3 regions of the Cupriavidus nantongensis genome follow, and region 2 is predicted to be linked to each of the others. Evidence: predicted binding sites of a transcription regulator. Region 2 holds the regulator's gene; each other region holds the start of a gene.
The links. The regulator FNR, encoded in region 2, switches genes on or off when oxygen is low (the NO sensors DNR and NnrR bind a similar motif). The targets are predictions, from matches to a motif close to TTGATNNNNATCAA.

Region 1: the regulator FNR is predicted to act here: its motif matches at 3,250-3,263, upstream of hemN (oxygen-independent coproporphyrinogen III oxidase).
Region 3: the regulator FNR is predicted to act here: its motif matches at 3,660-3,673, upstream of ubiU (ubiquinone anaerobic biosynthesis protein UbiU).

The regions. Positions count from the first base shown of each region.
Region 1 covers NZ_CP014844.1:100,373-107,426, reverse strand. Annotated here, with positions in the region: gene A2G96_RS00510 (UvrD-helicase domain-containing protein) at 1-1,977, shown strand, start outside; gene A2G96_RS00505 (ABC transporter substrate-binding protein) at 1,999-3,126, opposite strand; gene hemN (oxygen-independent coproporphyrinogen III oxidase) at 3,324-4,796, shown strand; gene A2G96_RS00495 (c-type cytochrome) at 4,875-5,774, opposite strand; tRNA gene A2G96_RS00490 (tRNA-Arg) at 6,239-6,314, shown strand; gene A2G96_RS00485 (MipA/OmpV family protein) at 6,479-7,054, shown strand, end outside.
Region 2 covers NZ_CP014844.1:3,248,210-3,255,263, forward strand. Annotated here, with positions in the region: gene rluB (23S rRNA pseudouridine(2605) synthase RluB) at 1-502, opposite strand, end outside; gene scpB (SMC-Scp complex subunit ScpB) at 508-1,317, opposite strand; gene A2G96_RS14995 (sulfite exporter TauE/SafE family protein) at 1,904-2,662, opposite strand; gene fnr (fumarate/nitrate reduction transcriptional regulator Fnr) at 2,740-3,465, shown strand; gene A2G96_RS15005 (hypothetical protein) at 3,533-3,778, opposite strand; gene A2G96_RS15010 (FixH family protein) at 3,775-3,984, opposite strand; gene ccoG (cytochrome c oxidase accessory protein CcoG) at 4,028-5,500, opposite strand; gene ccoP (cytochrome-c oxidase, cbb3-type subunit III) at 5,550-6,467, opposite strand; gene A2G96_RS15025 (cbb3-type cytochrome oxidase subunit 3) at 6,470-6,634, opposite strand; gene ccoO (cytochrome-c oxidase, cbb3-type subunit II) at 6,638-7,054, opposite strand, start outside.
Region 3 covers NZ_CP014845.1:1,975,874-1,982,927, forward strand. Annotated here, with positions in the region: gene A2G96_RS29735 (histidine kinase N-terminal 7TM domain-containing protein) at 1-989, shown strand, start outside; gene ubiT (ubiquinone anaerobic biosynthesis accessory factor UbiT) at 997-1,461, opposite strand; gene A2G96_RS29745 (U32 family peptidase) at 1,458-2,390, opposite strand; gene ubiU (ubiquinone anaerobic biosynthesis protein UbiU) at 2,455-3,495, opposite strand; gene A2G96_RS29755 (NAD(P)H-dependent flavin oxidoreductase) at 3,768-4,925, shown strand; gene A2G96_RS29760 (hypothetical protein) at 5,012-6,400, opposite strand; gene A2G96_RS29765 (type IV pili methyl-accepting chemotaxis transducer N-terminal domain-containing protein) at 6,791-7,054, shown strand, end outside.

The sequences.
Region 1 (7,054 bases), 1.5 Mb from region 2:
GAGGACAAGGGCTTCGAGCCGCGCCATATCGCCGCCGTAACGTTTACCAACAAGGCGGCCAAGGAAATGCAGGAGCGCATCGCCAAGCTGATGGAGGGCAAGACCACGCGCGAGGGCAAGCGCATTCCGCTCAGGCAGCTGACGGTCTGTACCTTCCACTCGCTGGGCGTGCAGATCCTGCGCATGGAAGCCGAGCACGTCGGCCTGAAGCCGCAGTTCTCGATCATGGATTCGGACGACTGCTTCGGCCTGATCCAGGAGCAGCTCGGCACCACCGACAAGAAGCTGATCCGCGGCGTGCAGAGCACGATCTCGCTGTGGAAGAACGGCATGGTCGACCCCGAGGCCGCGATCGCGCAGGCCGCCAATGCCGACGAGCACCAGGCCGCGCTGGTCTACCGCAACTACGTCGCCACGCTGAACGCGTACCAGGCGGTGGATTTCGACGACCTGATCCGACTGCCGGCGGAACTGTTCGCGCGCAATGAAGCGGTGCAGCTGAAGTGGCAGAACCGCCTGCGCTACTTCCTGGTCGACGAATACCAGGACACCAACGCCTGCCAGTACCAGCTGCTCAAGCTGCTGGCGGGCGGCTCGCACCTGCGCGCGCCGGCCTTCACCGCGGTGGGCGACGACGACCAGGCCATCTATGGCTGGCGCGGCGCCACGCTGGACAACCTGCGCGGGCTGCAGACCGACTTCCCCGACCTGAAGGTGATCAAGCTGGAGCAGAACTACCGCTCCACCGTGCGCATCCTGGAAGCGGCCAACGCCGTCATCGCCAACAACCCCAAGCTGTTCGACAAGAAGCTGTGGAGCGAGCACGGCATGGGCGACCCCATCGCCGTCCACCCGATGAACGACGAGGAGCACGAGGCCGAGTCGGTGGTGTTCCGCCTGTCCGCGCACAAGTTCGAGCGCCGCGCGCAGTTCCGCGACTATGCCATCCTGTACCGCGGCAACCACCAGGCGCGGCTGTTCGAGCAGATCCTGCGGCGCGAGCGCATCCCCTACGTGCTGTCGGGCGGCCAGAGCTTCTTCGACAAGGCCGAGATCAAGGACATCTGCGCCTACCTGCGCCTGATCGCCAACCCTGACGACGATCCCGCCTTTATCCGCGCCATCACCACGCCGCGGCGCGGCGTTGGCAACACCACGCTCGAAGTGCTGGGCACCTTCGCCGGCCAGGCCAAGGTGTCGCTGTTCGAGGCGGCGATGATGGGCGGCATCGAGGGCAAGCTGCAGCCGCGCCAGCTGGAGCCGCTGCGCGTGTTTTGCGAATCGATGGTGCGGCTGGCCGAGCGCGCGGCCAAGGACCCGGCCACCGAGGTGCTCGACGACCTGATGGCAGGCATCCACTACGAGGCCTACCTGTACGACAGCTTCGACGAACGGCAGGCGCAGTCGCGCTGGACCAATACGCTGGAATTCCTCGACTGGCTGAAGCGCAAGGGGACCAAGCCCGAGGGCGCGGACGGCGACGAAGCGACCGGCTTCGATACCGCCGACGGCTTCGGCAGCGATGGCAAGAACCTGCTCGAACTGACCCAGACCGTGGCGCTGATGAGCATGCTCGAGGGCCGCGAGGAAGACCCCGACGCGGTGCGGCTGTCCACGCTGCATGCGTCCAAGGGGCTGGAATATCCGCATGTGTTCCTGGTCGGCGTGGAGGAGGGCATCCTGCCCCATTGCCGCGAGGACGAGGACATGAGCGACGAGAAGATCGAGGAAGAGCGGCGCCTGATGTACGTGGGCATCACGCGCGCGCAGCGCAGCCTGCATGTCAGCTGGTGCAAGAAGCGCAAGCGCGCGCGAGAGACCTACTCGTGCCAGCCGTCGCGCTTTATCGGCGAGATGAAGCTGGAAGAGGCGCCCGCGCCGGTCGACGCGACTCCGGCGATGAGCCCCAAGGACCGACTGGGCGCGCTCAAGGCGCTGCTCGGGAACGGAGGCAGCGGCAAGGCGGCCGCCGGCTGAGCCGCGCGCTCGATCGAAGCCCTAGCGCGCGCCCGACACCGCCAGCGTGACGTACTGCGAGCCGCGCTGTCCGCGCGTGAAGTCGAGCGTGAAGTCGCCCACGTCGACGCGGCTCTGCAGCGCGCGCCGCAGTTCCGCCGCGCCGCCGGTGCGGACGCCCTGCAACGCCCGCGCCAGCCAGGCGGCGCCGATATAGCCGGCCAGCGTCGCAGGCGATGGCGGTTCGTCCAGGTACTGCTTCATGCGCGCCACGTGTTCCTTCACCACCCGCAATGTTGCCTGCTGCGGGCCGGGCGCAACCTGGGTCAGCACCATGCCGCCGGCGTAGCCGCGGCCCAGGATCTCGCGCGCGGCATTGGCGCTGACCGCGGACAGTCCGACCAGGAAGCCGTACCACCCCTGCGCCGCCAGCGCCCGGCCCAGCTCGGCATAGGCCAGGGTGTCGCCGGCGACGATCACCGCGCCGGGGCGCGTTGCGGCAATGCGCCGCGCCGCAGCTTCGCCATTGCCTTCCAGCAGCACCGCGCGGGTGCCGGTCTGCGCTTCCAGCCGGGCCAGCGACGACACCGCAAAGTCCGGCGCCACCGCCAGCGCGATCTGCGTCAGCCCGTAGCCGCGCAACTGTTGCGCGGCCGCGTCCAGTTCGGCCTGGTAGTCGGCCCGCGTGTACCAGACATTGTCCGCGGCCAGCGCCAGCCCCGACAGCGGCGCGACGATCTGCATGCCGCGCCGGGCCAGTTCGGTCGATGACGCCAGCACGGGCAGCAGCCGGTCGCCGGGGCCGAACAGCAGCCCCGCATGCTCGGTATCGGCCAGCGACACTGCCTGCGCCAGCGCGCGGCGCGGATCGGGGTCCGCATCGCGCACCACATGCTGGATCCGCACCGGTCCGCCGGCGGCGTTGACGGCGTCGAACAGGACCTTGGCGCCGGCCAGGTAGTCGCGCGCCAGGTCGGACTGCGCGCCGTTGCGGTCGACCAGATGCCCGACCACCACCGTGCGCGGCGCCTGGGCCTGAGGAGCCAACGCAGGCAGCGCCAGCACCAGGCCGGTCGCGGCAAGCAGCCGGCGCCGGCCGGAATGTGCCGGCGGGTGACAGCGCAGCGGTGGGTACGGCGTGGGCGGGTCGGGGCGGCGGGAACTGGGCATGGCTGGCACGGTGACGGATCGCGCGCGGGCGCGGTGGCGCGCAGCGTACCCGGCACCCATGACGCCAATGTGACGTACGCGCGCAGCCCGGCGGCAGCGGCGCCGCTCGGCTCAGGCGCGCCCTTGACGGCGGTCAAGCTGCAGGCGGCGGCCCGGTCCTACGATGACGTGTCGCATACCCATTCCCCCGCGCCCCCATGAACCCGCCTGCCATGACTTCCCCCGCGCTCGACCGTCGCGCACTCTCCGACTTCCGCGCGCTTGCCGGGCGCATCGACGGCAACGGCCCGCGCTATACCTCGTACCCGACCGCCGACCGCTTCCACAACCGTCCCGACCCGTCGCTGTACCACGACGCGCTGGACGCCTGCCGCGCCAACGCGCCGGCACCGCTGTCGCTGTACCTGCATATCCCGTTCTGCGAGAACATCTGCTACTACTGCGGCTGCAACAAGATCATCACCCGCGACCACGGCCGCAGCGCGCGCTACGTCAGCTACCTGGGCCGCGAGATGGCGCTGGTGGCGGGGCGGCTCGGCGAGCGCCGGCAGGTGATCCAGTCGCACTGGGGCGGCGGCACGCCGACCTTCCTGAACCCGGAGGAAATGCGTCGCGTGATGGCGCTGCTGAACACGCACTTCCTGCTGGCGGCCGACGGCGAGCACTCGATCGAGATCGATCCGCGCCGCGTCGACCAGCACCGCATGGCGCTGCTGGCCGAGCTGGGCTTCAACCGCGTCAGCCTGGGCGTGCAGGATTTCGACCCCGAGGTGCAGCAGGCCATCCATCGCATCCAGCCGTTCGCGGAGACCCGCGCCGTGGTCGATGCCGCGCGCGCGCTCGGCTTCCGCTCGGTCAGCCTGGACCTGATCTACGGGCTGCCGCACCAGACCGCGGCGCGCTTCGGCCGCACCATCGACCAGGTGCTGGCGCTGCGGCCCGACCGGCTTTCGGTCTACAGCTACGCCCACCTGCCGCACGTATTCAAGCCGCAGCGCCGCATCGACGAAAACGCGTTGCCGCCGGCCGGCGAGAAGCTCGACATCCTGGTCTCGACCATCGAGCGGCTGACCGCCGAGGGCTATGTCTATATCGGCATGGACCACTTCGCGCTGCCCGACGACGACCTTGCCGTGGCCCAGCGCGAGGGCCGGCTGCAGCGCAACTTCCAGGGCTATTCGACGCACGCCGGCTATGACCAGGTCGGCCTCGGCATCTCGGCGATCGGCGCGATCGCGGGTCGCTACGTGCAGAACGCACGCACGCTCGACGACTACTACGGCGCGCTCGACCAGGGCCGCCTGCCGCTGGCGCGCGGCGTGGCGATGACGGCCGACGACCACCTGCGGCGCGAAATCATCGGCGACCTGATGTGCAATGGCGTGCTCGAACTGCCGGCGATCGAGGCGCGGCATGGCATCGATTTCAACCGGACCTTTGCCGCGGAGCTGGCCGAGCTCGAGCGCCTGGCCGCGGACGGGCTGGTACGCCGCGAGCCCGGCCGCATCACCGTGACGCCGCTGGGCCGGCTGCTGGTGCGGCGCGTGGCGATGGTGTTCGACCGCTACCTGCGCGACGACGCCGCCCGGCCAGTCGACAACGGCGCGCGCGCCGCCAACGACGGCGCCCAGCCGATCCGCATCGTGCCGCGCTACTCGCGCGTGGTGTAAGCCGAAACATCGATCCCGGCAGCAGGGCGAAAAAAAACCCGCGCAGGATGCGCGGGTTTTTTGTTGCGGTCAGCCGGCTTACTTGGCGGCGTTGGCCATGTAGTCCGACGCCGCGATCACGTCAGCGTCCGGGCCGGCATAGCCGCCCTTGGGCGGCATCACGCCCTTGCCCTTGAGCGCGAAGTTGTGGACCGCGTCCATGCCTTCCTTCAGGCGCGGCGCCCAGGCGGCCTTGTCGCCGAACTTGGGCGCACCGGCCACGCCGGCGGCGTGGCAGGCGGCGCAGACCTGCTCATAAACCTTCTTGCCCACTTCGGCCGAGGCCGCGGCGGGAGCGGCAGCAGCAGCGGCCGGAGCCGGTGCGGCAGCGGCTGCCGGAGCCGCGGCGGGAGCCGGCGCTGCCGCGGCAGCCGGGGCGGCCGCATCAGGGGCTGCAGCCGTGGTCGGCGCGGCAGCGGCGGGGGCCGGGGCGGGCGGCTCGGGGAACTTGGCGCCGCCGGCGTCGGCCAGGTAGACCACGGCGCGGGCCAGTTCGTAATCGGTGTAGTCGTCAGGCGTGCTGCCGGCGCGCGGCGGCATCGCGCCCTTGCCGTTGAGCACCGACTTCATCAGGCCGTCGAAGCCCTGGCCGATACGCGCGGCCCAGTCGGCGGCGGCACCGTGCTTGGGCGCACCCGCCGCGCCGGTGGCGTGGCAGGCGGCGCAGATTTCCTTGTAGACCTGTTCGCCGGTCTTGAATACGCGCGGCGCGTTGGGATCCTTGATTTCGAGCGAGGCGACCGGCTTGATGCGGTCGTTGACGGCCTCGGCCGCGGTGTTCGCGCCGGCGCTTTCGGTCGAGCCGTGTCCGACGAAGTTGACCAGCAGGATGATCACGATGATCGGCACCAGGAACGCCGCGATCACGACTGCGATCAGCTGCTTCGGGGTTTTGATGGGAGACTCGTGCTCGGGGTGTTCGTTGTGGACGTCGCTCATACAGAACTCTCAGTTTTGCAGGAAACCTTCTGGCCGCTTACGCTCGGCTTGCTTTTTCTGGCCCTGGTGTGGCCCTTCGCTGACCACTATCCGGCCCCATCCGGACCGCCCGCGCTCCCCTGCGGCCCTTGCCTGACTTGGGTCTGTTGCCATTTGCGTACCTCGGACTGTCTCCCGGACCGGGGCCCGATTGTCGCCGACAACCAGCCGCCCGGATTTGACCCCGGTCGACTCGTTGCGTCGACGGCGCGACGGGCACGATTTGACGCAAATAGCTGGCGATTATAGCGCCAAAGCCCCCCTGCCAGTGCCAAAAAGCGGCGGTTGCGAGACGTTCCCCGGCGCCCGTTTCGGCCCCACATGGACGGCGCCGGGCAAAAGCGGTATCCTATGCGACTTTCCTGCGGCGGCATTCGCCCGCCGCAACCGCTGTACCCGCAAAACCGGTTGCAAAACCGTCCTGTGCGCCCGTAGCTCAATGGATAGAGTACTGCCCTCCGAAGGCAGGGGTTGCTGGTTCGATCCCAGCCGGGCGCGCCAATTTTCCTCCGATGTCCCACGCAGTGTCCGCGTCGCGGCGGGCACGCTTTAACTCGCCGACGAAAACTTTCAGCACGCCTTTGGCGGGTGGCGCGCCCCGGTGCTGATAGATTCACACATTCCACCAAACCGGGCGCGCCGATGGTGCCGCGCCGCAGACCGCCATGGCGATTCCGACGAACCTCCCACGCGGGCTGGCTGCACTGGTGCTGGCCGGCGCCAGCGCCGCAGCCATTGCCACGCCGCTGAGCCTGCCTGGCTCCCTGCCCAACATGGCCGGGCTCGGCATCGGCTCGACCACGGAATTCGCCGGCGGCAAGGACCGCATGGTCGGCGTAGTCCCCGGCCTGCGCTATGTCACGCCGGGCGGGCGGCTGCTGGAGTGGTACGGGCCCTATGCGCAGTTCAATTTCGGCGGGCTGACCGGGTTCCAGTGGGGGCCGGCAGTGGGCCTGCGGCTGGGCCGCAACGACGTGGATGACCCGGTGGTGGCGCGCCTGCACGAGATCGACACCACGGTCGAGGCCGGCGGCTTTATCGGTTATGAATACGTCAATGCGGGCCCCGTCCCGTGGCGGCTGCGCGGCGGCGTCAATGTGATGACCAATGCCGGCATCGTCTATGGCGGCGCGCGCGTCAACGCGACCGGCTCGCTATGGGTGCCGCTGCACCCGCGCCTGTATGCGGGTGCGGGGCTGGGCGCGACCTGGGTCAGCGGCAGCTTCAACCGCACCTATTTC
Region 2 (7,054 bases):
CGCCATCCTTGCGCCGGCCCTGCTGGCGCGCACCGGCGCCCTGGGTTTCGCCGGTCTGCGCAGGCTTGCCGCCGCGCTGGCCCTGCTTGCGCTTGCGCGCCGGCTGCTCCGGCTTGTCGACGCCTTCGGCGCGGGCCGCGCGGTCGATCTTGTCTGCCTTGCTGCCGCCCTGCGCAGCCTCACCCTGGCCCGTCTTGCGCTTGCCGCGGCCGCGCTGGCCGCCGCGCCCGGCACCGGCGGCGCCCGCGCTGGCGGCGGCAACCGCCTCGCCGGCATCGCCCTGGCCGGCCGCGCCGGCGCCTTCGGCACCCTCGGCGCGGTCCTGCGCGGCCTGGCGGCGGGATGCCACCAGGTTTCTCAGACCGCGGCGCAGCCCCTTGCGGCGGGGCGCGGCGTCGCTGCCCGTTCCGGGTTCTGCGGCGCCGGTGTCGGCGGATGCGCCCGCATGGCGGGCGTCTTGCTCAACGGAATCAGACAAGATATTCACTATCGGATGTTGCATGTTGTTCAGTTCGGCACGCGCTCGCTCGGGTGCGGCGGGGTGCCGTCGTCAGGCAGCTGGTCCCGCGCCCCGTCCGCAGGGGTTGCGGCCGGTTCGGTGGCATCGCCCGCACCGGCCTCGGCATCAGCCGGCAGCGGCTGCGCGTCAAAGCCATTGGCGCTGTCTTCAGGCGCGGCAGTTTCGCCTTCGCCCACGGGCGCCGGCTCGGCAAAGGCTTCCTCGTCGGCGCTGGCCGGCTTGTTCGCCGCCAGGTCCTCGAAATTGATCGCCTGCTGCTCCAGCAAGGCGGCCTGTGCCTGTGCCTGGGCGTCTTCCAGCGGCGGCAGCTCGTCCAGCGTGCGCAGCCCGAGGTCGTCCAGGAAGGCCTTGGTGGTGGCATACAGCGCCGGGCGACCCGGCACGTCGCGATGGCCGATGACCTCGATCCAGCTGCGGTCCTCGAGCTTCTTGATCACTTCCGTGCTGACCGTCACGCCGCGGATTTCCTCGATATCGCCGCGCGTCACCGGCTGGCGGTAGGCGATGATCGCCAGGGTCTCCATCACCGCACGCGAGTATTTTGGCGGTTTTTCCGGATTCAGGCGGTCGAGGTATTCCCGCATTTCGGGCCGGCTCTGGAAGCGCCAGCCGCTTGCCAGCGCCACCAGCTCCACGCCGCGCGGGCGCCAGTCCTGGCGCAGTTCGTCCAGCAGCACGCGGATGGTGTCTGCGCCGACGTCATCGTCGAACAGGCGGCGCAGATCGTTGACGCGCAACGGTTCCTGCGCGCAGATCAGCGCCGTCTCGAGGACGATCTTCGCCTCTTGGGTATTCATGTTGATGGTGTGCAGCCTGTCTTTGCACCTGCTCCCGGACGGATCCGGGGCACCGGAGATTTTGGATACAGCGGTGCCAGAGCCACCGCCATCTCATTGCGCAGCGAGCCGGATACCTGCCGTACCCAGGCCGTGCACTTCCCTTTCTTTGCATCGAGTTGCCGGGGCTTCCGGCAGGAGATCGTCCGCATGCCGTCATGGATCGGCCAGCGAACCTCTTGCGTCGCTCGTCCGCACAAACGGACATCGCGGTCGGCGAACTGAACGCCTCGGACGCAAGAAAATACGGGTATCGGGAGCAAGGCCGGCATCTACCACGCCGCAGCGCCAACCGGACTTTTGAACCAGATCTTTTGAACCGGATGGACCGCGGGGACTGGCGCTCATCGAAAGCCTTCCGCTTCCCGCATCCCGAGCGCGCCTTCTGATAGGAAGGCCGCCAGGCGCTGTTCGCCGCTGCTTACCGCAGCCTGTCTGACTCCGCGCGATACCGCAATGCTGGCGATTGTATGGCATTCCCGCCTCCGCCTGCAACCATCATCCGGCTTGCGCGGGGTCCTGGCGCCGCTTGATGCGGCGTGCGGCATCAAAACACCAGGCAAAAGCCCTGTTCCGCCAGCGAATGTGGCAGCAGCACCGCTCGCGCGATGCCCAGACCGCCAAACGCCATCACGGCAAGGCCCGCTCCCCAGCGCACGCCCGGTCGCCGCGACCACAGCCTCAGGTAACCGGACAGCCCTGACAGCACCAGCAGGTTCGGCAGCGTGCCCAGCCCGAACACGCCCATCACCAGCGCCCCCGAGCCGGCATTGCCTGCCAGCAGCGCCAGCGTCAGGGCTCCGTAGACCATGCCGCACGGTACCAGCCCCCAGGCCAGGCCCACGCCATAACGCCGGGCCAGCCCGCCGCGCGCCCGCACGAAGGCCGGCAACGCGCCGGCGAGGCCGCCGAGCCGGCCGGCCAGCGCCGTGCCGGCACGCGCCGCCAGCCGCTCCAGCCAGGCCACGGTAAAGGGACTGCCACGCAGCAGGCGCCATCCGGACCACAGCAGCATCAGGCTGCCGGCACCGAACAGCCAGCGCTGCACCGGCAGGTAATCCTGCTTCCAGGCCGTGGCGCCGGCGGCGCCCAGCGCGGCACCGAGCAGCATATAGGTGCTGATCCGGCCAAAGTGCATCACCAATAACTCGCCAAGCCAGGCAGTCCGGCTGCGCACCACCGCAATCGGCGCTGCCTTGCCGCGCCGCTGCTCCACGGCCAGCGCCACCCCGCCGCACATGGCGGCGCAATGCACCCCGCCCAGCAGGGCGAGCAGGAAAACGCTGATCAATACTCCAAATGTCAATTCTGTCTCCCTGCCGGATCACATCGCACGGTAAAATGTCCATATCGTGCCCCGCTGCCATTTCTAGCAGGTTCCAATTGCTCACTTCCATCCCCATTACCGAGATGTCGCCCCGCTGCTCCACCTGTGCGATGGGACAGCTGTGCCTTCCGGTTGGCATGTCGCAGCAAGACCTTGCCAAGATCGACACGCTGGTGCAGGAACGCATCCGCGTGCACAAGGGGGAAACCCTTTACCGCATGGGCGACCCGCTCACCGCGGTCTACGCCATCCGCTTCGGTACGCTCAAGACGCATGTCACCACCGAAGACGGACGCTCGCAGATTACCGGCTTCCACCTGCCCGGCGAAATCGTCGGCCTCGACGGCCTGGGCGAGATGCAGCATGCATCCGATGCGACCGCGCTCGAAGACACCGAGGTATGCGTGGTCCGCATGAACGATCTGCAGACGCTGTCGTCCGACCTGCCTTCGCTGCAGCAGCAGTTCCTGCGCCTGATGGGCAAGGAAATCACGCACGACCAGTTGATGCTGGTCACGCTCGGCTCGATGCGCGCCGAGGAACGCCTCGCCGCCTTCCTGATCAACCTGTCGGAGCGGCTGTCGGCGCGCGGTTATTCGGCGTCCGAGTTCGTGATGCGCATGAGCCGCGAAGAGATCGGCAGCTACCTCGGGCTGAAGCTCGAGACCGTCAGCCGGCTGTTCTCGCGCTTTGCCGAGGCCGGGCTGATCCAGATCCGCCAGCGGCATGTCAAGCTGATCGACATCGACGGCATCAAGCAACTCTACAGCCGTAGCTGCTGAGCCACCGCGGCATTGCCGCACCGCCTGCGGCGCCGGCAATGCGGTGGTCCTTCCCGGTGGTCCTTCCCTATTCCAGTTCGTCCGTATCCGCCAGCCGCGTCGGCATGGTGTACAGCGTCAGCCCGCTGGACAACGCGCAGAACACCCACGCCAGCAGGAAGCTAACGGTATAGACCGACTCGCGCGACGATTCGATCGGGTGGCCGAAGAATTTCAGGTCGCCCGGATCGACGACGGAAAAAACCGTCGCCGTCGCCAGGCCCGCCATCAGGAAGCCCGGCCACAGCACCCACATTAGCCAGCGCAACCTCATGGCTGCCTCGCTGCCGCGGACCTGGGCGCCACTGCTTCCGCCTTCTCGACCACCAGGCCATGCCGCGTCGCGCCCTGCACCGGCAGGTCAGGGTGCGCCGACGCCAGCCAGATCGTCACGCCGCACGCCACCATGGCCACCAGCGGACCGGCCATCAGCAGCCACGGCCACGGTTCCTTCCACCACGGATTGCCTTGCTGACTCATCTTGCCCCCTTCGTCCTGGCGACTACGCCAGAGTCGTCCAGCTTTACAAATCGCGCGGCACGATAAAACTGGTGGATTGCCGGATTTCGGCATGCCCCTGCTCCGTGCCTTCGCTCGTTACGGTTACGTTGATCTTGTGCGTGCCCTGCGTGGCTGCCTCGATCGGCACGCGGATGCGGATCGGCAGCAGCCGGTTGGAAGTCGGCGCCAGCGATTCGGCCTGCTTGTCGTATTCGACCGTCAGGCCCTTCAGTTCATCGCTGTCGGCGCGCACGCGGATCTGCATCGGCGCTTCGGTGGTGTTGATCAGCTGCAGCCGATAGACGTTCTCGATCCAGCGCCCCTCCACCTCCCGGCCCAGCGCACCGCGGTCGCGGATGATGTCGACCTTCAGCGGCGTGCGCAGCATGATCGACGCCATGAAACCCGCCAGCAGCGCCACCCAGATCACCGAGTAGATGATGACGCGCGGACGCAGCAGGCGCTTGCGCGATGCCGCGGCGGACAGGCCCTTGCGCATCGCGTTCTCCGAGGTGTACCGGATCAGCCCGCGCGGGTAGTCCATCTTGTCCATGACCTGGTTGCAGGCGTCGATGCAGGCACCGCAGCCGATGCACTCGTACTGCAGGCCATCGCGGATGTCGATGCCGGTCGGGCACACCTGCACGCAGATGCTGCAGTTGACGCAATCGCCAAGCCCGACCTGGTGATGGTCGGTCTTGCGCGAGCGGCTGCCGCGCGGCTCGCCGCGGCCAACGTCATAGGTCACGACATAGGTGTCGCGGTCCACCATCACGCTCTGGAAACGCGCGTAGGGACACATGTACTTGCACACCTGCTCGCGCATGAAGCCTGCGTTGCCCCACGTGGCGAACGCGTAGAACAGCATCCAGAACGCCTGCCAGGGGCCCAGCGTCAGCGCCAGCACCTCGCCGCCCAGCTCGCGGATCGGCGCAAAGTAGCCGATGAAGGTGAAACCGGTCCACAGTGCGATCAGCACCCACAGGAAATGCTTGGTCGCCTTGATGCGGAACTTGCGCAGGCTCCACGGATCGCCGTCGAGGCGGATGCGGGCGATGCGGTCGCCTTCGACCCGCCGCTCGATCCACATGAAGATCTCGGTATAGACCGTCTGCGGACACGCGTAGCCGCAGAACAGCCGTCCCGCGATCGCCGTGAACAGGAACAGCGCCAGCGCGGAGATGACCAGCAGCACGGTCAGGTAGATGACATCCTGCGGCCACAGCACCAGCCCGAAGATATAGAACTTGCGCTCGCCAAGGTCAAACAGCACGGCCTGGCGTCCGTTCCACTGGAGCCAGGGCGTGCCGTAGTAGATCAGCTGGGTCAGGATCACCAGCCAGACCCGCCAGCTGGAGAACGCGCCCTTCACCGAGCGCGGATAGATTTTGCGGCGGACCTCGTAAAGGGTTTCTTCCGAGGTCTCGCCCGGCGCAGCGGCCGACCGTTGCAGGTCGGCCGCCCGGGCCACTTCTTCGGTCCCGGGCGCATTCATGGGCGAGTTCTCCCGCGAGCCTCGAGCGCTCGCTCACATGAGTCGTCGATCATTGCCCGGCTCCGCCTCCCGTATTGGACAGTCCCCACACATAGGCAGTCAGCATGCGGATGCGTTCGGGCGTCAGGATTTCCTCGTGTGCCGGCATGTGGTTGTTGTGGCCCTTCAGGATGGCCTCGACGATGCTGGCTTCCGAGCTGCCATAGAGCCAGACGTTATCCGACAGGTTCGGCGCACCGAGCGCCTGGTTGCCCTTGCCGCCGGCGCCGTGGCAGGCCACGCAGGTGGTCTTGAACGCGCCTTCGCCGCGCGACACGCGGATCGGATCCGACGACAGCCCGGACAGCGAACGCACATACTGCGCCACGTCGCCCGCCTGCTTGGCATCGATGACCGCGCCGAACGGCGGCATCACGCCGTTGCGGCCCTTGGTGATGGTCTGGCTGATGGTCTCGGGATCGCCGCCGTACAGCCAGTCGCTGTCGGTCAGGTTGGGAAAGCCGCGGCTGCCGCGCGCGTCCGAGCCATGGCACTGCGCGCAGTAGTTCAGGAACAGGCGCTGGCCGATCTCGCGCGCCTGCGGGTCGGCGGCCACCTGCTTGATGTCCATCTTCAGGTACTTGCCGTAGATCTCGTTCTGCATGCGTTCCTGCGCCGCGCGATGCGCGGCCAGTTCGCCCTGCGTGGAGAACTTCAGCACGCCGGCGTACGAGCCCAGGCCGGGATACAGCACCAGATAGGCCAGGCCGAAAATGCAGGCCAGCAGGAACATCCACATCCACCAGCGCGGCAGCGGGTTGTTCAGCTCACGCAGGTCGCCATCCCAGACATGGCCGGTATCTTCCGTGCCGCCGGGGGTCTTGGTGATCTTGCGTTGGGAGAACAGCAGCCATACGCACCAGACGATGCCGATGAGCGCGATGGCGGCAATGTAGTAACTCCAGAAATCGGAAATGAAATCGCTCATGGCTAGGTGTTCCGGCTCGATGTTGTCGTAGTTTCGTCAGGCAGCGCGAACGGCAGCATGGCGGATTCGCGGTTGGCGGCCTGGCGGCCGGCGGACCAGGCCCACCAGCAGATGCCGAGGAATACGACCATCGACACGACGGTCGCGATGGCGGTGATCATGGCCATGGCTTACTCCTTCGGTACCGCGGCTGCGGCATCGACGCGCACGTTGCGGCGGTTGGTGCCCAGGCCCTGCAGGTAGGCGACCAGCGCGTCTTCCTCGGTCTTGCCTTTCAGCTCTTCCGGCGCCTTGGCGATGTCGGCGTCGGTGTACGGCACGCCCAGCTTGACCAGCGCACGCATGCGCGCCTGGATATCGTTGGTTGGCAGCACGGCCTTCTCCAGCCACGGGTACGACGGCATCACGGATTCCGGCACCACGTCGCGCGGGTTGCGCAGGTGGATGCGCTGCCAGTCGTCGGAGTAGCGTCCGCCCACGCGCGCCAGGTCGGGGCCGGTACGCTTGGAGCCCCACAGGAACGGATGATCGTAGACCGATTCACCGGCGGTGGAGTAATGGCCGTAGCGTTCGGTTTCGGCCTGCAG
Region 3 (7,054 bases), on a different contig from region 2:
TCAGCCGCTGGACCGGGCCGCTGGGCGGCGACCTGACCCCGGCGACGTTTTCACTGATGGCGGCGCTGGTGTGGTTCTGCGGGCTGCGTACGCACCTGGACGATATCGGCCACTACGCGCGGCTGCGCGTGTTCGATGCGCTCAGCGAGGGCTGCGTCATCGTCGATGGCCGCGGCACCATCGTCGAATTCAATCCCGCCGCGGCGCGGCTGTGGCCGGCGCTGCGCCGCGGCGATCCGCTGCCCGCCGGCTGGGACACAGCGCTGCGGCGTCCTGCCGAGAGTCTGGTCGACAGCGCGGCCCTGCCTTTCGTGCCGCCCGGCGCGCCGTTCGAGCTGAGCGGCGAACGCGTCGCCCGCCTGGATGGCAGGCAGATAGGCAGCCTGCTGTTCCTGCGCGACATCAGCCGCTTCCAGTCGCGCGAGCTGGCGCTGAGCGCGCGGCTGGGCCAGACCGAGGAGCAGCTGTGGCAGGTGCAGGCGGACCTGGACATCGACGCGCTGACCGGCATCCGCAACCGCCGCTACTTCCAGCGCGAATCGATCGCCGCGGTGACGCGCGCGTGCGAGCGCGGCCAGCCGCTGGGGCTGCTGATCCTGGACGTGGACCAGTTCAAGCAATACAACGACCTGCATGGCCACATGGCCGGCGACGATTGCCTGCGGCAGATCGCCGGCGCCCTCAGCGGCGTGCTGCACGGCGAGCAGTTCTGCGCGCGGCTGGGCGGCGAGGAATTCGCCGCGGTGCTGCCGGGCGCGAGCCGTGACGAAACCCGCGAGCTCGGGCGCCGCATGGTGGCCGCGGTGCGCGAGCTGGGCATCGCGCACCACGGCACGCCGGTGCAGCCGGTGGTGACCATCAGCGTGGGCGCGGTCTGGGCCGTGCCCGAGGCGCCGCGGCTGGAGCCGCTGCTGCACCGCGCCGACAGCGCGATGTACCGCGCCAAGCGCGCCGGCCGCAACCGCTTCATGCTGGACGGCGACGCCTGAGCCGGGCTCAGGAAGCGGCGCCGGCCCGTCCCGCGGTGGCGCCGTGCAGCGCCACCAGCCGCGCTGCGGTCTGGCTGACCCACGCCGGCCGCGGTGCGGCATCGAGCCAGTACTTGACCTCCAGTCCCAGCGCGGTATCGCCGCTAATCACCAGACGGCGCTGGAAGAACAGCGTGTCGGTGTCGGCCTCGCCGCCCAGCAGGCGCAGGTAGTCGACCGCGCAGGCACGCAGCGTCAGCGCGGGCTGGTCGTCCGCGCTGCCGGCGCGGAAGCGCCCGCCTTCGCAGCGGAACGGCACGGCCAGCTCCAGGTCCTGCACCGTCAGCAGGAAGGCATGTCCGTCCAGCGCCGCGGGCGGCTCCAGCCAGCCAGCGCGGCGCGCCAGCTCCAGCGCGGCCACCAGCGGCAGCGCCCGCGCGCGTGCCGGCAGGCGCCGGTGCACGCCGGCCATCAGCTTGTGCAGCGCGCTCATGCCGGGGCCTCCCAGGCGATGCCGGCGCGGCCGTGCCAGTAGCCGTTGCATGGCTCGGCGCCGGCCGGCGTGATGCCGCTGGCAGCGGGCGCGCGCTGCCCGGCGCGGATCGCCGCCAGCTGCTGCACCACCGCGAGCGTGCCGCTCGAATGCGGGCTGACGCGCAGCATGCCCACGCCCATCCGCGCCATGTCCAGCGCCTCGGCGCACAGGTCCAGGCAAGTGGCGCTCTGCGTCTGCACCCCGTTCAGCGTGAAGAACGCCTGCCCTTCGCCGGTCGCGGCGACCAGGCCGTCGGGATAGTCCATGCAGCGGAATTCGCAGCTGTCCTTGCGCAGCCGATGGTGGCGCGCGGTAAAGCAGCGCGCCGAGAACGCCAGCGGCAAGCGGCCCCAGACAAAGGCTTCGAGCTGCATGCCGGCGGGCCGCGCCGCCGCCAGCGCGGCCAGCGTGGTGCCGTCCATCTCCACCGGCGCGACGCAGCCCACCGCGCCCAGGCCGGCGAGCCAAGCCAGCGTATCGGCATGGTAGGCGTTCAGATGCGGGCCGCCGACGAAGGGCCGTCCGCCCATGCAACGCACCGCGCCGGGATCGTTGGCCTCGACCAGGTAGTCGTCCTGCGCGCAGACGCGCCGCATCCAGGCGATATCGGTATCGGACTCGACCAGCACCGGCGTGGACAGCACCACTTCCTTGCCCGCATCGCGCAGCATCTGTGCAATCTCCAGCCATTGCGCATGGCGGATTTCATGGCGGCGGGTACAGACGGTTTCGCCCAGGTAGACGCGGTCGACCGGCGCATCGGCGACCGACGCATAGAACTGCAGCACGGCCTCGCGCGGCCAGTAGTACAGCAGCGGACCCAGTGCGATGCCGAAGCCGGGCATCGCGGCGGCGTGCGGCATCGCGGCCGCGGCGGTGTTTGGCATAAGCAGCTCCATCGTGGCCGGCATGTGCCCCATGTCCGGATACAGGCAGGTGGATGTCATGGCGTCAGCGCCAGGGGCGGTCGTAGGCGCCCTGCGTGACCTGGTCGCCCTCGGCATGGCGTCCCAGCGTGCCCTGCCACTCCTGGCGCGGCGCGAAGCGGGCCGGATCGGCGCAGGCCGCGTCGATCGCCGCGCGCAGCACGCCGACCACGTCGCCGACATAGCGCGGGCTGCGCTGGCGCCCTTCGATCTTGATCGCGGCAATGCCCATGTCGATCAGCGCCGGCAGCAGCGACAGCGCATTCAGGCTGGTCGGCTCCTCCAGCACGTAGCCGCGCTCGCCCTCGACTTCGAAGCGGCCCTTGCACAGTGTCGGGTAGCCGGCCGGCTCGCCGGGCGCGTAGCTGTCGATCAGGATGCCCGACAGCCGCGCCTGCATGGTGCCGTCCTGCTCGGTCCAGCGCACCGCATGCGCGGGCGAGCACACCCCCTTGTTGTTGGGCGAATCGCCGGTGGCATACGACGACAGCAGGCAGCGGCCCTCGGCCATCACGCACAGGCTGCCGAAGCCGAACACCTCCAGCTCGACGCTGGTCTGGCGCGCCAGCTTGCCGATCTGCGCCAGCGACAGCACGCGCGGCAGCACCACGCGGCGGATATTGAAGCGCTCGCGCATCAGCTCGATGGCATCGGCATGCGTGGCCGAGCCCTGCACCGACAGGTGCAGCCGCAGGTGCGGATGGCGCGCGCAGGCATAGCCCATCAGGCCCGCGTCGGCCATGATCACGGCATCGGCGCCAAGGTCGGCGGCCGCATCGACGGCGCGGTGCCACTGCGCCACCGCGCCCATCTGCGCAAAGGTGTTGATGGCGAACAGCACCTCGGCGCCGCGCGCATGCGCTTCGGCCACGCCGGTGCGGATGTCGGCCTCGGTGAAGTTCAGGCCGCCGAAGTTGCGCGCGTTGGTGGCATCGCGCAGGCCCAGGTAGACCGCGTCGGCGCCGTGCTGCAAGGCCATGCGCAGCGCCGCCAGCGAGCCGGCGGGCGCAACCAGTTGCGGGCGGCGCGGCGGGGCGTCGGAGCGGGCAGGGATGGAACTGGTCATCGGTGATGGCGCCGGCGGCGGCGCGGGGGAAGGAAGACAGCGGCCGATGCTAGCCAAGCGCCCGCGCCAGGGGCTTGACCGCGCGCAAACCGACGCCAACGGCACCCCGGCCGCGACGGGCTATGCCGGTCGGCGTAGGCCGATGGCAGGCCAGCCGGCCAGTGTTGACCTGCGGCAAACGCGGGCCCGTGCCGCTGTGCCACGCTTGCGCGTCATCCCCGCGCCGGGGCCGCCGTGCGGCCCGGCGTCCATCCTCTTCCGGAGACCCGTTTATGAATCACCCCTGGCTCAAGCTGGGCGGCCGCCGCCTGCTGCCGATCGTGCAGGGCGGCATGGGCATCGGCATCTCGGCCCACCGGCTGGCCGGCGCGGTCGCGCGCCAGAACGGCGTCGGCACCATCGCCAGCATCGACCTGCGCCACCACCACCCCGACCTGATGGCGCGCACCCGCGGCAGCCGTGACAAGCCGGCCATCGAAGCCGCCAACCTGGAAGCCCTGGACCGCGAGATCCGCGCCGCGCGCACCGCCGCCGAGGGCCACGGCCTGATCGCCGTCAACGTGATGAAGGCGGTCGGCTCGCACGCGGCGCTGGTGCGGCAAGCGTGCGAAAGCGGTGCCGATGCCATCGTCATGGGCGCCGGCCTGCCGCTGGACCTGCCCGAACTGACCGCCGGCCACCCCAGGGTGGCATTGATCCCGATCCTGTCCGAGGCGCGCGGCATCGGCCTGGTGCTGCGCCGCTGGATGAAGAAGGGCCGGCTGCCCGACGCCATCGTGGTCGAACACCCGGCGCATGCCGGCGGCCACCTGGGCGCGGCCACCATCCAGGACCTGTCCGAGCCGCGCTTCTCGTTCTCGCGCGTGCTGGGCGAATGCCGCGAACTGTTCGCGCAGCTGGGACTGGCCTGGGACAGCATCCCGCTGATCCTGGCGGGCGGCATCGACAGCCACGCCAAGGTGCGCCACTGGCTGGGCGAAGGCGCCGCCGCGGTGCAGCTGGGCACGGCCTTCGCCGTGACCGAGGAATGCGATGCGCATCCGGCCTTCAAGCAAGTGCTGGCCACCGCGCGGCCCGAAACCCTGCGCGAATTCACCAGCGTCGCCGGCCTGCCCGCGCGCGCGGTGCTGACGCCATGGCTGCAGCGCTACCTGTCTAGCGAAGCGCGCCTGCAGCGCCGCGCGCGCGTGCGCGAATGCCTGGAAGGATTCGATTGCCTGCAGGCCTGCGGCCTGCGCGACGGCATCGCGCGCATCGGCCAGTTCTGCATCGACCTGAAGCTGGCGCAGGCCGTACGCGGCGACGTGGAACGCGGCCTGTTCTTCCGCGGCCGCGGCGCGCTGCCGTTCGGCGAGGCCATCCGGCCGGTGGCGGAGCTGATGCATTACCTGTTGACCGGGGAGAAGCCCGCCGGGCTGGCGGCCACCTGACCGCAGCATCCCCATCACTAACGCCGCCGAAACAAGGCTCCCCTCGCCCGCTTGCGGGAGAGGGGTGGGGGAGAGGGCCAGAGCGTCTACGAAGTCGGCCGCGTCGGTATGCCTGCGCCTGCCCTCTCCCCCGGCCCCTCTCCCGCAGGCGGGGAGCCAACCAGCGGGACGTCAATGCCAACAGCAACACGCGGCGGCAACCCACCACACCTGCGCATCTGCCGCATGCAGCGCAGCGCCGCCAGCAATTGCCACCCCAGCCACGCATTGGCCCCCGCCAGCAGCAGCCCGCCGACGCGCGCCAGCAGCGCCGGCGCCAAGGGCAGCGCCAGCAGCACCGCATAAGCCGACAGCAACAGCCACGCCTGCCCGCGCTGCCGGCCCGGCGCGATGATCGCCTGCATCGACGGCACGCGCGCCCTGGGCGGCAGCAGCCGGCGCAGGTGCAGCCACACCAGGAATGGCACGATCTTGCCCAGCATCGCCGTGACCGGCAGCACGCCCACGCCGACCAGCGCCATCGTGCCGGCCCACCACGCCAGCGGCAGCGCCGCAGCAGGCAGCACCACCGCCGCGGCACCCAGCACCGCCGCGCCCAGCATGCTGGCGCATGCGACCGGCCACAACGGCCATAGCGGATCGTGGCGCCGCCGCGCGCGCACCGTGCCGGCGAGCCCGCATATCCCCAGCACCGCCACGAACGACAGCCACACCACCAGCGCAGCCTGTGCCAGCACCGGTTCCCCTGGCCACAGCACCAGCGCGGCGCTGAACACCGCCAGCGGCGCCCAATGCCCCAGCGGCAGCCAGCGCGCCAGCGCCGCCGGCAAGCGCGGCGTCTGCCAGAACATCGGCAGCACCGTGGCGGCGACCCCGCTGACCAGCGCCGCCAGCCAGCCACCCAGCGCCCATGCCATATGCAGGCCAAGCGCCTGCGCCACCGGCACGCCCCACAGCCCGCCGAAGGTGCCCGCCAGCGCGATGCCGGCGACCACCGCCACCATCAGCGGCGCGCCGATGCCGGCCAGCGTGCGCGTGGTGGCGTCCCGTGCGGCCACGCGCCGGCCCGCGGCCAGCAGCATCGCTCCCACCAGCAGCAGCACCGCGCCAAGCGCAGCCGCAACCCGCATCGCTACCGGCTCGCCGCCCAGCAAGCCGAAACCGAGCGCAGCCGCCAGCGCCGCGCCGGTCGCGGCCATCAACGGCGCCAGCCGCCCGGCAGCGGGAACGTCCACGCGCGCCACCACCGGCATCATCTGGAACAGCGCGCCGACCATCACCGGCAGCAGCATGCCCAGCGCCAGCGCATGCACCGCCGCCAGCGCCAGCGGCGCGAACCGGTCGGGCAGGCCCGCCGCAGGCCCCGCTGCCAGCAGCAGCCCCGCGGCCGCGCCCAGCCACGGCGCCGGCATCAGGCAACCGAACACCAGCGCAGGCCGTGGCGCGCGCGCGTAGTCGAGATCCGCGCCTTTCATGCGCGCCCCGCGGCGTGACGGAGGTGACGCATTCGTGCGTCCTTTGAAGTGGATACGGCCATCGCTCCTTCTCGCCAGTCGTGACAAAAGGCCCGATGCTAGGCCGCCGCGCCGCGCAGGGATTTGACGCGGGCCAATCCGGCCGGCATGAAATATCACGATGTGATGGAAACCGCCCTGGCGCCACACGCCATGCCCACGATGCGCCGCCGCCCGCACATACGCGCGCCAAAGCCGGGTTTCCTTGATCTTGCGCAGGTAGCCCAGCCATTCGCGCGGGGACAATCGCTTCCGACTCCTGCGTAATCCTGTTGCCCTGGCCGTCGGCCCACTGCCCGGCACCCTCGACAGGCCCGCGACAGGTTCCCCCTGGTAGCCCCCGATACCGCCATGTCAGATACCGACCCTGCTGCCGCCCCTGCCCCGGCGGCATCCGCGTTGCCCGCGCTGCGGCACCGCCTTTCCACGCGCATCATCTCGCTGTCGCTGGCCGTGCTGCTGGTGGTGCTGGGCATGATCTCCGGCACGCTTTGGCTGTCGTGGAAGCTGGAAGGCGCCGGCGCCGCCATCAACGATGCCGGCAGCCTGCGCATGCGCGCCAACCGCGTGGCGATCGAGCTGGCGCTGGCGCACGTGGGCCGCGCCAATGACCTG